Regions from separate parts of the Fictibacillus sp. Mic-4 genome, predicted to be linked through region 2. Evidence: riboswitches for the same ligand, from Rfam matches in the RefSeq annotation. Region 2 holds a riboswitch; each other region holds the start of a gene.
The links. Region 2 has a riboswitch for thiamine pyrophosphate ahead of tenI (thiazole tautomerase TenI). Riboswitches for the same ligand answer to the same signal wherever they lie in the genome.

Region 1 (5,135 bases), on a different contig from region 2:
TTATTTTTATACATCCAATCCGCATAACGTGACCACACTTCTTGTTTTTGCACACCCCAACGGCTGCTATCGGCCTGATATTGTTTGCTTAACCATTGCTGGCTATTTAACACTAATCCACGGTCCAATTCAGGAACATCTTTCACAAGGATGCCTGCCGCTTCTTTCGGATGTTTAATTGCAAAGCTATAGCCTTCTGATAACCCTTTCATAAATTTTTTCACAAGCGGTTTATTCGTCTTTGCCATTTTTTCGTTGGTGATAATGACCGGAGTATAGTAATCAAGAGCAGGGTCTAAATCTTTCACCATTAAAATATTGATGTCTTTTCCTTTTCGTTTCGCCTCGACTCCATCCCAGCCGTAATAAATCCATTCAAAATCGGCGTCTTTGCCGATCGAAGTAAAAAAGTTCGTCTGGCCCAGCGTTACGTTTTTCACTTTTTTATAATCGGCGCCATCTTTCTCCATAACCCCTTTGATCATCGCTTCTTCCGCCGGCGATCCCCATCCGCCATAGCGCTTTCCTTCGAAATCTTTTGGACGAGTAATGTGGTCTTTTTTTAGCGAAGCAAAACCTGATGTATTGTGCTGGATGACGGTCGCAATCGAGACGATCGGAATACCGCTTGCTCTTGAGTTCGTTACGTTTTCCTGGTACGATACGCCAAAGTCTGCCTTTCCCCTGGCGACAAGCTGTTCGGCCGATGTTCCTTCTCCAGGCGGGAGAATCTCAACATCCAAACCTTCTTTTTTAAAATAGCCTTTATCCTTCGCCACATAAATGCCAGTATGATTCGTGTTTGGCGTCCAGTCTAACATGATCGATACTTTCTGTAATTTTTTCGTTCCTTTTTCCGTTTCCGATTGCTTCTCGTTCGCGCAGCCGGACAATAATAAAATGCCTGCAATAATGGGCACGGTCCATTTCTTCATTGATTGTTACCTCCTATTTGCCCTGCAATTTCTTATGCTTATAATGCCAGGGCATAAGTATTCTGGCAATCATTTCAATCCAACCAAATATGATTAAACTTAAAATAACAATAACTAAAATTATGGCAAATACGCGTTCGGTTAAAAAAGACTGAGAAGAGCGGGTTAAAAAAATGCCAAGACCTTTGCTCGCTCCAAGCCATTCCCCAATGACGGCGCCCATAATGCTATATGTTCCAGCAATTCGGAGGCCCGAAAAAAAATGGGGCATGCTTTCAGGAAATTGAACCATTCTGAATATTTGCAAACGGTTCGCGCCCATCGACTTTAATAATCGTATTTTATCCCGATCAACAAGACGAAATCCATCCGCCAGATTTACGGCTATCGGGAAGAAGCAAACGAGCGCGACGACAATGACTTTCGGCAAGAGTCCATACCCGAACCACATTAAAAAAAGCGGTGCGACCGCAATGATCGGTACCGTTTGGGAAATGACAAGAAGCGGATAAACCGCTAAACGAATCATTTCAGAACTTTCAATAACGACAGCAATAATAACGCCGATTATGATCGCTGCTCCGAGTCCGATTAACGTTTCATAAATCGTTTGAATAGAATGATCAATTAACAAATCCTTGCTTTGTATAAGTGACTTGACAATCGATAAAGGGCCCGGCAAAATCCATTTTTCAATCTGGAAGATACGTACGGCCGCTTCCCATAGGACAAGCAGCAATAGCAACAGCCATGCCGGAAAGACGATTTTTTTCCAGAGCAAGTTATGATCTGTATTTCTTAATTTTCTCATCCATCGTGACCCCTTCTGGGCGGTAATGAATATTAATGGTTGTCAATACATCAAGCGCGCCGGCTTTAATGCAAGCTTCCTGTGCCTCTTTTACAATGTTAAGAAGATGGTCCATTTCCCCTTCCATCACTGTCTCCATAGCGCCAACTTCATATTTCACTCCCGAAGCCTGCACGACCTCTATTGCCTTATCGACCACTTCATACGTATTGCCATCTTTTACTTTTGGAATCACTTTAAAGCTTACAAGAACATCAGCCATTTTGATTTCTCCTTTATATACTTTTTTTCGCAATAAAAAAAGCCGCCAAACGGGCAGCATACGAGCAGAAAGATATAGAGTTATAGCTAAAATCCCTCCGCTGGCATTACCCAGATCAGGTTATAGGGTCGGTGCCTATTTGCGGGCACCCTCTCAGCCAGGCCTCTCCCGGCTCCCCTTTATGCTTTTATTGTCATCGTTATTGTAGCAAAGGGGGTGGATGTTGTAAATATCATCCTCCAGATTGGTCAACCTAATAAAGGTTGTTCAAAAAGTCCGGGAAAAATTACCGTCGAATCTCTTCGTTGGCTTGCTTTTGCGCTACTCACGTATAAAAAACGCCATACGCGTTGTACCTGCGTCTATTAGCTTATGCTTGGAAGTAGGCTTCCTCGGTACAAGGCCGCATAGAAGCGGTTCGTGTAGTAGCCTTGCTCAAAGCTTCGCCGCCTCGATCTTCCGACGCACAGGACGTGCTAGTGCCAGCGTTGTCACAGGACGGGACGGTATTTGCTGGCGACGGCTCTTTTTGTCCTCCTTTTTGAACACGCAATGAGAAGGGAGGTGAGTCATCGTGTCTAAGAAAAGCACTGGAAAAGGCAAGGCAGCTTCTAGCGTGAACCCGCAGGGAAAAAGCCCTGACGCTGAATTCGGCATGGAGCCGAAAACCGAGCTTGAAAATCGAGCGAAGAAGAAAAATACGAGGATCTAAAAAAAGCGCCTCTTAAGGCGCTTTTTTTAAACATGTGTTTTCGATGAAATGCCATTTGCTTTGACGATCGCCTGTTCTAGATCTTCGATTAAATCGTCGATATGCTCAATTCCAACCGAAAGGCGAATTAAATCTTCCGTTACCCCAGCTTCCTTAATCTCCTCAGGACTTAGCTGCTGATGGGTAGTGCTTGCCGGATGAATAATTAAGCTTTTTGCATCGCCTACATTTGCTACGTGCGACCATAATTGAACAGAATCGATCACTTTTTTCCCGGCCTCTCTCCCTCCTTTAATTCCAAAGACAACGACGCTACCTGCACCATCTGGTAGATATTTTTGGGCAAGGGATTTGGATGGATGCGTCTCTTGCTCGGGATAGAGTACCCACTCGATGCCGGGGTGATTTTCAAGGTAGCGAACGATTTTTCGCGTATTCGCGATATGTTCTTTCATCCGGACGTGCAATGTCTCAATTCCTAAACTAATTTGGAACGCGTTGAACGGACTAAGCGCTACACCAATATCGCGCAAAAATTGCACTCTTGCTTTAATGATGAAAGCCGCCTTGCCAATGTCTTTTGCATATACAAGATGGTGATAGCTCGGATCAGGCTGGGTGAACCCCGGGAAATTCGGCGAATCCCAATTAAATTTTCCGGCGTCAATTATAATCCCACCGAGTGTCGTGCCGTTGCCTCCGAGCCATTTTGTCGCGGAATGGACGACGATGTCTGCCCCGTGTTCAATTGGCCTGCATAAATATGGAGTTGCAAATGTGTTATCGACAATAAGCGGGATTCCATGCGCATGGGCGATGTCCGCAAACGCTTGAATGTCAAGCACTTCTAAGCTCGGGTTGCCGATCGTTTCGGCGAAAACGGCTTTTGTTTTTGGCGTAATCGCCTCCCTTAACCCTTCAAGGTCGCCAGGTTCAACAAACTTTGTCGTTATTCCGTATTTTGGCAAAGTTGTAGAAAATAAATTGTACGTCCCGCCATAAAGTTTCGAGGCAGAAACAATTTCATCCCCCGAATTGGCGATGTTCATAATCGCGGTTGTAATTGCCGCCATCCCGCTTGAAACCGCGAGCGCCCCGACTCCTCCTTCAAGTTGGGCGACACGTTCTTCGAGTACGGCAACGGTAGGGTTTCCAATCCTCGTATAAATATAGCCTTCTTCTTTTAATGCGAACAAATCAGCTGCATGATCCGTGTTTTCAAACAAATACGCATTCGACTGATGAAGAGGAATGGAACGCGCACCCGTATCGTCCACTTTTAATCCTCCGTGAATGCTAATGGTTTCAAATCGATACCCCATATTTCAACCGTCTCCTTTTTTATTTTTTATACAATAAAAAAACACCGCTCTTGAAAGAAAGAGAGATGTTCGATCCGTAAACGGCACGCTCTCCCTTATCTTTCAAAGCTCATCCGCTTTGCAGGAATTGGCACCTTTCCAGAACATACTGGCGGTTGCCGGGTTTCATCGGGCCAGTCCCTCCACCTCTCTTGATAAGAGCAACGATGTTAAATTATTTATTAAAATACAACACTATTCTGAATTTGTCAAATACGATGATTACTCAACGAAATAAACCTTTTTGCTCGGCAATTCGAGGCAGTTCAGGCGTCCGCCAAAAACAGCTCCTCCGTCAATTCCGATAATTTTGTTATCAGCAAAATACACGTCTGAACAATCATGGAACGAATTCGTTGGCGTATGCCCGAAAATGACTGTTTTGTCACCGTTGTAGCCATTATGAAACTCTTCGCGGATCCAAATTAAAACGTAAGGGTCCGTTTCCTGGATCGGAGTGGTCGGGTGAACGCCGCCATGAACAAAAATATAGTCATCCGTTTCATAAAAATAATCAAGATTTTCTAAAAAAGTTTTATGCTCCTCCATCAGCTCGGACTTCGTATGCTCATTGACTGTTGCTATAATTTCCCCCTGTTCAATGCTAAGCGAATATTGATAGCTTTTCAATGTACTCTGTCCACCGTTTCTTATCGTCCAATTATCCCAAACCTTTTTGTCTCCATTCATCGCTCTTACGAGCATATCATCATGATTCCCTTTTAAAACGACAGCCCCGTTTTCTTTTAACTGAATGACCTTTTCAACGACACCACTAGAATCTTCGCCTCTGTCGACATAATCTCCCAATAAAATCAATTGGTCTACGGAAGAATTATAATTAACTTTCTCTAGCAATTGTTCAAACTTCTTCAGTTCTCCATGAATATCGCTTATGGCCAGTATTCTTTTCACAAAAAATCCTCTTTCTGTCAAAAAGCTTTTTTATCATTATACACTTTTCTCCATAATTTGAATAGTCCAACAGGTTAAAACGAGAAAAAGGGCGTCACCTAAAATCCATCTTTTAGGCGGCCCCCTCTAAATAAATTAT
Region 2 (5,135 bases):
TGGTGCGATCAGGTGCGGGAGACATTTATCTTGCCGGCGGTGTTGAAAGTTCAAGCCTTTCGCCATTTTCGAAGAGAGCCCGTTTTTCCCCAGATTCCATTGGAGATCCCGATATGGGGGCGGCTGCGGAAAACGTTGCCGAAAAATATAACGTATCAAGGGAAGAACAGGACGATTTTGCCCTCTTAAGCTACCAAAAGGCCATTGATTCGACCCAAAAAGGCCGGTTTATCAATGAGATTGTGCCAATGAACGGTATTCTCCATGACGAAGGGATCAATCTTCGCACCAATTATAAAAAACTGATCGGCCGGGCACGTCCTGTTTTTAAAGAAGGAGGAACGGTAACAGCAGCAAACTCGTGCGGCGTGAATGATGGAGCTGCGGTTGTTCTTGTTATGTCAGAAAAAAAGGCGGAGAGTCTTGGATTAACGCCAGCATTACGGTTTATCGATTCAGTCGTTGCCGGAGTCGACCCGAACTATCCCGGAGTCGGTCCGGTGCCAGCAGTTAAACAGCTGCTTACGCGAAATGGGCTTTCAGTTGATGACATTGATCTCGTAGAGCTCAACGAAGCATTCGCCGCTCAGGTGCTCGCTTCCATCAAGGAGTTAAACATCCCGATTGAAAAATTAAATAGGGGCGGAGGCGCGATTGCGTTCGGCCATCCGTATGGGGCTTCCGGTGCGATACTTGTTACCAGGCTTTGCTCCGAAATGAAACGAATGGGCGGAAAGTTCGGACTTGCAACGTTAGGAATCGGAGGCGGGATGGGACTGGCCACGTTATTTGAAAATATGCAGTAAGAGGTAGAGTTCGATACGATCTAAAAAATAAAAGAGCCCGGGATGTTCCCTGGCTCTTTGCAGCGTGGATATTTAGTCTTTAGGATTAATGATCGCAAGCACTTGATGGTCTTCCCACTTTCCGTTGATTTTAACATTTTTCAAGGCAATCCCTTCTTTATGGAACCCTGCTTTTTCCAATACCCTGATCGAAGCGATATTGTGGGGCATGACACCGGCCTCGATTCGATGCAGGTTTAACTCATTAAAGGCGTAATCTACGATCAGTTTGACAGCTTCTGTAGTATAGCCTTTGCTGTTTACCATGGATCATAGTGATTTCCTCAATAAAAGATAAATGTTTCTACAGTGAATGATAGTAACTGTTTTCTTTATTTTTCGTTTTTAGCAAAACAAAAGATAGCCCGGCGGAGAGGCAAATAAGACCGGCGCCGAACAAATAGACCATTCGGATCCCTGCGTACTCGGATATTGCCCCAACAATAATAATAGAAAGGCTCGATATCGTTGATAATAGGACATTGCGGCTGGCATAAACTTTGGGGAGCAATGTTGCATCGATATTCGTTTGAAATGCCGTTTGCTGGGCGACATCCCGAACCTGGTAAGCTGGCCCCATTAACACGCACAGTATAAGTGAAAGGCCAGGAAAGCTGCTCATCCCATAAAGAAAAGTAAAAGCGCTAAAAAAAACTGAGCCCGTTGCCATGCTGAGAATAAGATTTTTTTGAATCGTTTTCGCCATATACAATGTTATCAATCCGCCTGCAATCGTGCCAATATAATAGCTTGCATTAATGTAACCCCACCATTCGTCGCCTTTATGAAGCAAAAATATCATGAACATTGCACTGTTCTTTCATGTTTATTGTAAGATCAAGTTGATAGAATCAGGCTCTAATGCATTTTCACATGAACTCCTTCCAATTTTGGTTCTTAGGATAAGAGTGACTTGAGTTTTGATACATTAACTTCAAATGTTTTAAGACGAAAGGGTTTCCTATTTTTGAGTTTCGTGCTATGATAGAGGGCAATAATCGAATAATTCAAACGCAACACTGGGGGGGCCTTTTTTGGCTGAGACTGAACGTTTCGTTCTAGACCCTTTGAACCTGATCTGGATTATGCCAGCGTAGGGAAGTGGGAAGCAGCCTGTATGGTTTTATTACATGTATTTTCAACCACTCCTTTATGCTGGAGTGGTTTTTTTGCGTTTTGCTAGATTTCATAGTTTAAAAGGGGGAGATTCAAATCGATAGAGAGATTCACATCATATCAAATGGAATCGATGATCCGCTTGAATACGCGAAGACGGCGGCCGAGATTCACCCTTTCATTACGGCGTTACATATTCGTGAAAAATCTAAGAGTGCCAGTGAAATTTACTTGTGTCTAAAAGCGCTTAAAGATTGTAATGTCCCATTGTCGAAAGTGTATGTTAACGACCGTGCGGATATTGCATTAGCTGCCGGCGCAAAAGGGGTTCAACTCACCTATCAAAGTTTAGATGTCGCGCTTGTCAAATCTAGTTTCCCAGGTTTGAGAATTGGAAAATCCGTCCATTCAATTGAGGAAGCGCTGGAGGCAGAACGCCAGGGGGCCGATTATCTTATATACGGGCATATTTTCCCGACGGCTTCTAAACAAGGGCTGAACGCGAGAGGCTTACAGTCGCTGAACGAAATTACAAAAGCGGTGTCGATTCCGGTTGTTGCAATTGGCGGAATCACGCCGGAGAGAACAAAAGACGTCCTTGCTGCAGGGGCTTCTGGAATCGCCGTTATGTCAGGTATTTGGGCGGCAGCTTCCCCAATTGAGGCGGCGGAACAATTTTACACGAAGGTCAGGAAAGAAGGAGAATAGATGACAACCAGCTATGATGCAATTGTTATAGGCGGAGGAGTGATCGGCAGCTCCATTGCCTTCCATTTAGCGAAAAGCAAAAGAAGCGTATTGCTTGTTGAAAAAGACCGAATCGGTAGCCAGGCATCAAAAGCGGCGGCCGGAATGCTCGGTGCCCAGGCGGAAATCCATGAGGCGGGACCTTTTTATGAAATGGCGAACGAGAGCAGAACTTTATTCCCATCAATAGCCGAAGAATTAAAAGAATACAGCGGCATTGATATTGGACTTGTGAATAAAGGCCTGTATAAAACGGCGCAAACGGAAGAAGAAGAGGCAGAGCTGAAACGGTTAATCGCTTTTCACAATCATGAAGGGCAGCAGGCAGAGTGGCTAGAGGCTGAAGACCTGCTCAAACGTGAACCAAACCTTTCCATAAATGTGAGAGGGGCGATGTATCTGCCAAATGACGGTCATGTATTGCCGGCAGAATTAACGGCCGCTTTTGCCCGAGCGGCAGCTGCATTAGGGACGGAAATAAAAGAGTTTACGGAAGTGACCCGCTTTCTTCAAGAAAACGGCAGAATAGCCGGAATTGAAACGAATCACGGCGTTTATTATAGCGAGAACGTAGTTGCCACGTCAGGTGTCTGGACAGGAAAGTTACTGGAGCAAACAGGACTCAATGTTCCTCTATATCCGGTCAAAGGGGAATGTTTTTCAGTATGTTTTCCGATCGCCCCGATTACAGCAACAATTATTTCAAATGGCTGCTATATCGTTCCGAAACAGCGGAGCCGGTTAATTGTCGGGGCAACGATGCTTAACGGCCAGTATGATACAACCGTTTCATTCAAAGGGATTGCCGGACTTATGGATGCGGCAAAGGCAATTTTGCCTTCGATCGAAAGCGGAATCTGGGAAAAAGCGTGGGCCGGGCTTCGTCCGCAGACCCCCGATGGACTCCCGATTTTAGGTGAACATCCTGAGATAAAAGGGTTATATATTGCGGCCGGCCATTTCCGCAACGGTATCGTCCTCAGTCCGATCACAGGAAAATGGGTGGCGGAATTGATTGATGGCAAGCGGTCAAAAGAAACATTGCGGCTATTTCGAGTGGACCGTTTTTCAAAACAACCGGAATTGAGGTGATAACATGAAGTTGATGATTAACGGCGACCAGGTTGAGGTTCCCGATAATGTGCAAAGCGTTCATGATTTATTGGCACATTTTCAATTGGTGGATAAAGGGGCCATCGTCGAACTGAATCGGGAAATTCTCGAAAAGAGTTCGCATGCTGAAACTCGTTTAGCTGATGGAGATAAAGTTGAAATCGTTCATTTTGTAGGAGGAGGATAATCATGTTAAAAATAGGACCTTATGAATTTCAATCAAGATTGCTTCTCGGAACGGGAAAATTCCCGGATTTCGATGTTCAAAAAGAGGCGGTCGACGTATCAGGAACTGAAATTTTAACGTTTGCCGTAAGACGGATGAACATTTTCGAGCCGAACCAGCCAAACTTTCTAGAAAAATTGGAAGTGGAGAAATTTAAGATGCTTCCAAACACGGCGGGAGCTAGCACGGCCGAAGAGGCTGTCCGCATCGCGAAGCTCGCGAAAGCATCCGGGCTCTGTGATATGATTAAAGTCGAAGTGATCGGTGACGATAAAACGTTGCTTCCTGATCCGATCGAAACGTTAAAAGCATCGGAAATGCTGTTGGAAGAAGGATTTATCGTTCTTCCGTATACTTCCGATGATGTCGTTTTAGCAAAAAAATTACAGGAGCTTGGCGTGCATGCGATCATGCCGGGAGCTTCCCCGATTGGTTCTGGACAGGGAATCGTCAATCCGCTTAACTTAAGCCTCATCATCGAACAAGCGACGGTTCCGGTCATTGTTGATGCAGGAATTGGTTCACCTGCGGATTGCGCTATTGCCATGGAAATGGGTGCGGATGGCGTGTTATTGAACACCGCCGTATCCGGGGCACAAGATCCAGTCAAAATGGCCCGCGCGATGAAACTGGCGATTGAAGCCGGCCGGTTAGGATTTGAAGCGGGAAGAATTCCGAAAAAACGCTATGCAACAGCATCAAGCCCTCTGGAGGGAATGAGCGTATAATGAGCGATCGTTATTCCAGGCAAGAATTGTTTGCCGGAATTGGAAAGAGCGGGCAAGAAAAGCTTGCTTCAAAACATGTTCTGATTATCGGAGCCGGTGCACTCGGCACTGGAAATGCCGAAATTCTCACCCGGGCGGGAATCGGCAAATTGACGATTGTCGACCGCGATTATGTCGAATGGAGCAATCTCCAGCGGCAGCAATTGTTTAGCGAAGAAGATGCGGGAAACCGCCTCCCAAAGGCGATTGCCGCCAAAAAGCGTCTCCGCGCAATTAATTGCGATATTGATATTCGTGCTTTTATTATGGATGTCGGCATTCAAGAAATCGAAGAGCTTTCTGCCGGCGTCGATCTTATCA
Region 3 (5,135 bases), on a different contig from region 2:
TAAAGGGCCGAGAATTGAAGAGGCAAGGGCTGAATGGCAGATCTTCGTTGATCTTGCGAAGCGGGTTAAACCGGAGAGGAAACATTTGATGAACTTTCAAGATGCGTTTGCGGTTCGCGCGGAAATTGCAAAGGCTGCGCCAGACTATGACGGCATCCAACATTTAAAACATAAAGGGGACGTCTTTCAATGGGGCGGCGCATGGCTCTGTGAAGATGGCATTTGTCCGACAGAAGATGGAAAAGGGAACTTAATCACAGTGGAACTTCCTGAACTTCGTAAGGCGGAAGGACAGTTTTATGCAACCTCGCGGCGCGGGAAACAATTTAATTCGATGATCTACAGCGAAAGGGATCCATTTAATGGTGCGGATCGTTACGATGTTCTCATGTTTCGTGAAGATGCCGAAAAGCTTGGAATTCAGGACGGCGAGGCCGTCGTTGTATATAATCGCCATGGACTTTTTCAAGGAAGGGCCAAAGTGGAAAATGTGAAGCAAGGGAACATTGCCGTTTATTGGCCAGAAGGAAATTCGCTTTTTCCGAAAGGCGTGTATGAACAATATGCGGGGATTCCTGAATATAATACAACCGTTATTGTAGAAAAAGCGGAAACCTTTTATGCCCAAAAAGACGTGAAGTATAAAGAAAAACGAATTGAAGAATTAGAGATGGAAGTCGGATAATTCATAAAAAGAACCCTGCTGTTTGCAGAGTTCTTTTTATTTAGCAGGCAAAAATTCCTTCAATTCACGGTAGCGTGAGGAAAGACTTGAAGCCGTTGTATGGTAGCGTTTGGCGATGGATACTTGAGTCGGTTTTTCTCCGAGAATATCTTTCGCCACGAGGTAATGAAGGGCGCTGGCGAAAATCTCTGCTTTTCGTATGACTGGTTTGCGATTTTGATAATAAGAGTTCCAGAGTATTTCCGCTTTTGCCGCTATTTCCTCGCCGGCTTCTTTTTTTAAGAGAGCCAATACGGAATCATCGATATTCTCCGCAGCACTATGGTTATTCCGAGGATGCTCGGATAGGGCGAGCTGTAAAATTGCCGGAAAGTGATCTTTTAACGAAGATCCTTCCGCCAGGTTGTTTATTTCTTCGAGAAAACGGGATTTCCTTGATTCGGAAATCTCGATGAAGCTAATATAAAATTCATGGTGATTTCCGTTAAAAATCAATGTGCCTAGCAGAAGGCTGTTGGATTGAGGCAAATGATTCTCATTCATGATCGCTTCAAATTCATCATGACCATAAACATCACGAAGCTTAAACGTGTTTTTATTGATTTGTGATTCAATCGAGTAGACGGACGGCTCTCTATATTGCCAGCTGCAAAGCATGTGCCATATTTCTTCTGAGACATTTTCTTTTACAGATTCGATATACCATTCGATCGGAGTCTTTCCTTCTTTGATTGGAGAGCAGAAAATTTCCCAGCATACAGCGACATTTGCAAATGCCTGGCTTTTCGATTTTTCTACTGGATGTTTTGCAAGATGGTTGGCAATTCGTTTTGCCATTTCTACCTGGTGGTTGTCAAAGACAAATTTAATTAATCCTTCCTGATGTTTAGCCATTTCATTTACGATCGCAAGCTTTTTAGATGAAATGGTAACCATGCAACAATGTTTATGCTTTTTGCCACTCCCGCACGGGCAAGGAGCGTTTCTTCCAATTTTACTTCCCATGTTGATCCTCCAAATGTTTCGGCCAATCATACCATGTTTCATACTAGCACAACTAAAAAAGTTTTCAACAGAAGTAGAAAAAGTGCTTTTTTTCTAAAAACACTTTTTGCCGGAGCCTAAAAAGAAAGATCAAAAAACCAGACAGCGTTCGCTGCCTGGTTTATCCAATAAATTTCTTATATTCTTCTGTCAGTTTCATGAACAATTCACGGTCACATTTTTCTAACGCTTCATCAATGCGTTTTTTATAAAGATTAATATGAAAGTCATGTAATGATTCATCAAGGATCATTTGAGCAACCAGGCTAAAGGCGAACGGGTCATTTCTTTTCTGAAGCTTCTGTTTCACCAGTTCGTTCATTTTTTTGTTATACGATGTATTGTCTTTCATGCTCCATTCCTCCTTGAATGTTTTTTGAAAAACAGTGTGCTTACAGTGTAAAGTAAGCTGCTTTCCTGTTTCATACTCGCTTGTTTTGTGAAAACGAGTATTTCTACTAGTATACTGGGCAACCGAGTGATTGACAACAGTTTATCTGAAAATTTTGATAAATTTTTTTATTGATGAATACTTCGACAGCAACGGTTGACATCCTTTTTTGTATAAATCAAAATATCACGGCCTTTATTGCTAATGACAATACGCTCTTTCGGAATTTCGATGTTTAACGATATCGTTTGTTTAGTTATTACCCGATAATGCGGATAGGTTAAACCAAATTTATTAAAAAATTTATAAAGCACAAAAAATGTCAGTGGAGGCCGGCGAAAAAAGTTGACTAAAAAAAGGGATTGATTTACCCTAAAATAAAAAAACGATCCACTAGGGGTGCTTTATTCTAAAGCTGAGAGAAGATTAGATTCTTCAACCCTTTGAACCTGATCCAGATGATGCTGGCGTAGGGAAGTGGTGTGGCTATTTGACAATTACTTTTTGTTAACCACCCACTTATCCAAGTGGGTGGTTTTTTACATAATGAGGAGATGGTCATTAATGGAACATGTAATGGTACCTAAGGCGCTTACAATTGCAGGTTCGGACAGCGGCGGGGGAGCAGGTATACAGGCGGATCTAAAAACGTTTCAGGAGCTGAATGCGTACGGAATGTCGGTGCTGACCGCGATAACGGCACAAAATACGCTAGGGGTTCAAGGCGTTTACCCGATGGATGTTCAGGCTGTTGAAAGACAGTTATTTTCTATTGGCGAGGATCTGTCGCCGGATGCATTAAAAACAGGGATGCTCTTTAACAGGGAAATCATCGAAACGGTTGCTTCAAGCATTCGCCAGTTTGGCTGGGGAAATGTCGTCGTCGATCCCGTGATGATCGCAAAGGGAGGGGCGGAATTATTACAAGAAGAAGCGGTTGCCGCTTTAAAAGAACATCTGTTTCCACTGGCGAAAATCGTTACGCCAAACATTCCCGAAGCTGAAAAACTTGTAGGCAAGGAGATTGTAAGTTTGGAAGATCGAAAGGAAGCGGCGAGAATTCTTGCTGATCTGGGCGCAGAACATGTCGTCATTAAAGGGGGCCACCTTGAAGATGAGCAACATGCCAATGACTTGTTTTATGATGGCGAGAATTTTTTTGAAATAGAAGGAAAACGGATTGCGACAAAACAGACACATGGGACGGGCTGTACATTTGCCGCCGCAATCACGGCTGAGCTGGCCAATGGAAAAACTCCGCTACATGCTGTGAAAACAGCAAAACAATTTATCCAGGCGGCAATTGAAAATCCTCTTCATATCGGTTCCGGCCATGGTCCAACCAACCATTGGGCATTCATGAAATACAATAAAACTCTTGTATAAAGGGGGTGCAAATAGAATGACACTGATTTTACAAGAAATACGAACGAAGAATCCTCTCATTCACCACATAACGAATCAAGTGACGATGAATTTTCTCGCAAACGGAATTTTAGCGGCTGGCGGCAGCCCGATGATGGCCCATCATCGTGAAGAAGTGGGGGAGGCAGTGGCCCATGCGGATGCTCTCGTATTAAATATTGGCACGCTCGATCCGGAAATGGTCCAATCAATGCTTATCGCGGGCAAAAAAGCAAAGGAACTTGGCATCCCGGTCATATTTGATCCTGTCGGAGCGGGGCTGTCCAATCTGCGCAAAAATGCCGCGCGCCGTATCGTTGATGAAATTCATCCTGATGCCATTTGTGGAAATGCGGCTGAAATTTCGTTTTTGCTCTCTTCTACCTGGGAAGGAAGAGGAGTGGACGGACATTTAGAGAAGAATGTTGAAGAGCTCGTCTTTGAAACTGCGAAAAGCCTCCGCACAACTGTTGCATTGACAGGGAAAACGGATGTAATAAGCGACGGAAGCGTTGTTTATACGGTGAATCACGGTGACGAATTGTTGACCAGGGTAACCGGAACGGGTTGCTTTGCGACATCGCTGATCGGGCTGTTTATGGCCAAATCGGTAGAAACGTCTTTAACGCCTGCTGAACGAGCGACAAAAGCGGTTACGATGCTGAACCTTTGCGCTGAGAAGGCAATCAATCATTCATCCGGACCGGGGAGTTTTCAAGTTTCATTACTTGATGCGTTGTACGCGATCGATGATGAAGCGCTAAAAAATGCCGAGAAGGTAAAGAAAGTGGATGTTCAACAATGGCGGTAATAGTTAATACGTTAAACGATGTGCTAAAGCTATATTTTGTCATGGGAAGCAACAACTGTGAATCCGATCCGGTAGTTGTCCTTGAAGAGGCATTAAAGGGTGGCATTACCTGTTTTCAATATCGGGAAAAAGGAGCGCAGGCAAAGATTGGCAGAGAGAAGATCGAGCTTGCCAGACGGCTTCAACAGTTATGCCGGGAGCACGAAGTTCCTTTTATCGTAAATGATGAAATAGAGCTAATGAAAGAGCTTGATGCAGATGGCCTTCATATCGGACAAGAAGACGGAGATGTTGAAAAAATCAGGCGGCAAATTCCCGGGAAAATTCTCGGCGTTTCCGCGCATAATGTAAAAGAAGCCGAAGACGCCATCCGCCAGGGAGCGGACTATCTGGGGGTTGGACCTGTGTATCCGACCATTACGAAAAAAGATACCAGGCCGGTAATGGGAACAACCATTATCCGACAGCTGAGAGAAAAAGGAATAACGGTCCCGACCGTTGGAATTGGCGGAATTCAAATTGGGAAAGCAAGGCCCGTCATAGAAGCGGGCGCTAATGGAATTGCAGTTATTTCTTCGATAAGCATGGCCGATTCACCAATAGAGGCAGCAAGAAGGTTGTTAGATGAGGTAAGTTTTGTTGGGTAGAATGATAAGCGGATAAAAGAATGGGGACTTGCTCCATTCTTTTTTTGGTTTAAACGTACAGTTTTTTGACAAAACTAAGCCTAACGTAATAAAATGTTTTTACGTAATATAAATATTTTATGAAACGGGGTGATTGGATGGAAAAACGGGATG

Region 1: another riboswitch for thiamine pyrophosphate. It lies ahead of WD019_RS08970 (thiamine-binding protein); the one in region 2 lies ahead of tenI (thiazole tautomerase TenI).
Region 3: another riboswitch for thiamine pyrophosphate. It lies ahead of thiD (bifunctional hydroxymethylpyrimidine kinase/phosphomethylpyrimidine kinase); the one in region 2 lies ahead of tenI (thiazole tautomerase TenI).

What each region holds. Positions count from the first base shown of each region.
Region 1 is NZ_JBBHZM010000010.1:32,842-37,976, forward strand. Features, by position in the region: gene WD019_RS08960 (ABC transporter substrate-binding protein) at 1-935, opposite strand, end outside; gene WD019_RS08965 (ABC transporter permease) at 949-1,746, opposite strand; gene WD019_RS08970 (thiamine-binding protein) at 1,718-2,008, opposite strand; TPP riboswitch at 2,084-2,197, opposite strand; gene sspL (small, acid-soluble spore protein L) at 2,583-2,720, shown strand; gene WD019_RS08980 (O-acetylhomoserine aminocarboxypropyltransferase/cysteine synthase family protein) at 2,747-4,042, opposite strand; SAM riboswitch class I at 4,135-4,243, opposite strand; gene WD019_RS08985 (metallophosphoesterase family protein) at 4,304-4,996, opposite strand; gene WD019_RS08990 (nitroreductase family protein) at 5,132-5,135, opposite strand, start outside.
Region 2 is NZ_JBBHZM010000039.1:17,508-22,642, reverse strand. Features, by position in the region: gene WD019_RS18460 (acetyl-CoA C-acyltransferase) at 1-806, shown strand, start outside; partial or broken gene WD019_RS18455 (GNAT family N-acetyltransferase) at 879-1,106, opposite strand; gene WD019_RS18450 (hypothetical protein) at 1,150-1,653, opposite strand; TPP riboswitch at 1,857-1,962, shown strand; gene tenI (thiazole tautomerase TenI) at 2,052-2,669, shown strand; gene thiO (glycine oxidase ThiO) at 2,670-3,800, shown strand; gene thiS (sulfur carrier protein ThiS) at 3,805-4,008, shown strand; gene WD019_RS18430 (thiazole synthase) at 4,011-4,775, shown strand; gene WD019_RS18425 (thiazole biosynthesis adenylyltransferase ThiF) at 4,775-5,135, shown strand, end outside.
Region 3 is NZ_JBBHZM010000007.1:81,736-86,870, forward strand. Features, by position in the region: gene WD019_RS07520 (FdhF/YdeP family oxidoreductase) at 1-685, shown strand, start outside; gene WD019_RS07525 (YecA family protein) at 722-1,690, opposite strand; gene WD019_RS07530 (IDEAL domain-containing protein) at 1,851-2,081, opposite strand; TPP riboswitch at 2,506-2,613, shown strand; gene thiD (bifunctional hydroxymethylpyrimidine kinase/phosphomethylpyrimidine kinase) at 2,697-3,506, shown strand; gene thiM (hydroxyethylthiazole kinase) at 3,523-4,335, shown strand; gene thiE (thiamine phosphate synthase) at 4,326-4,982, shown strand; gene WD019_RS07550 (winged helix-turn-helix domain-containing protein) at 5,120-5,135, shown strand, end outside.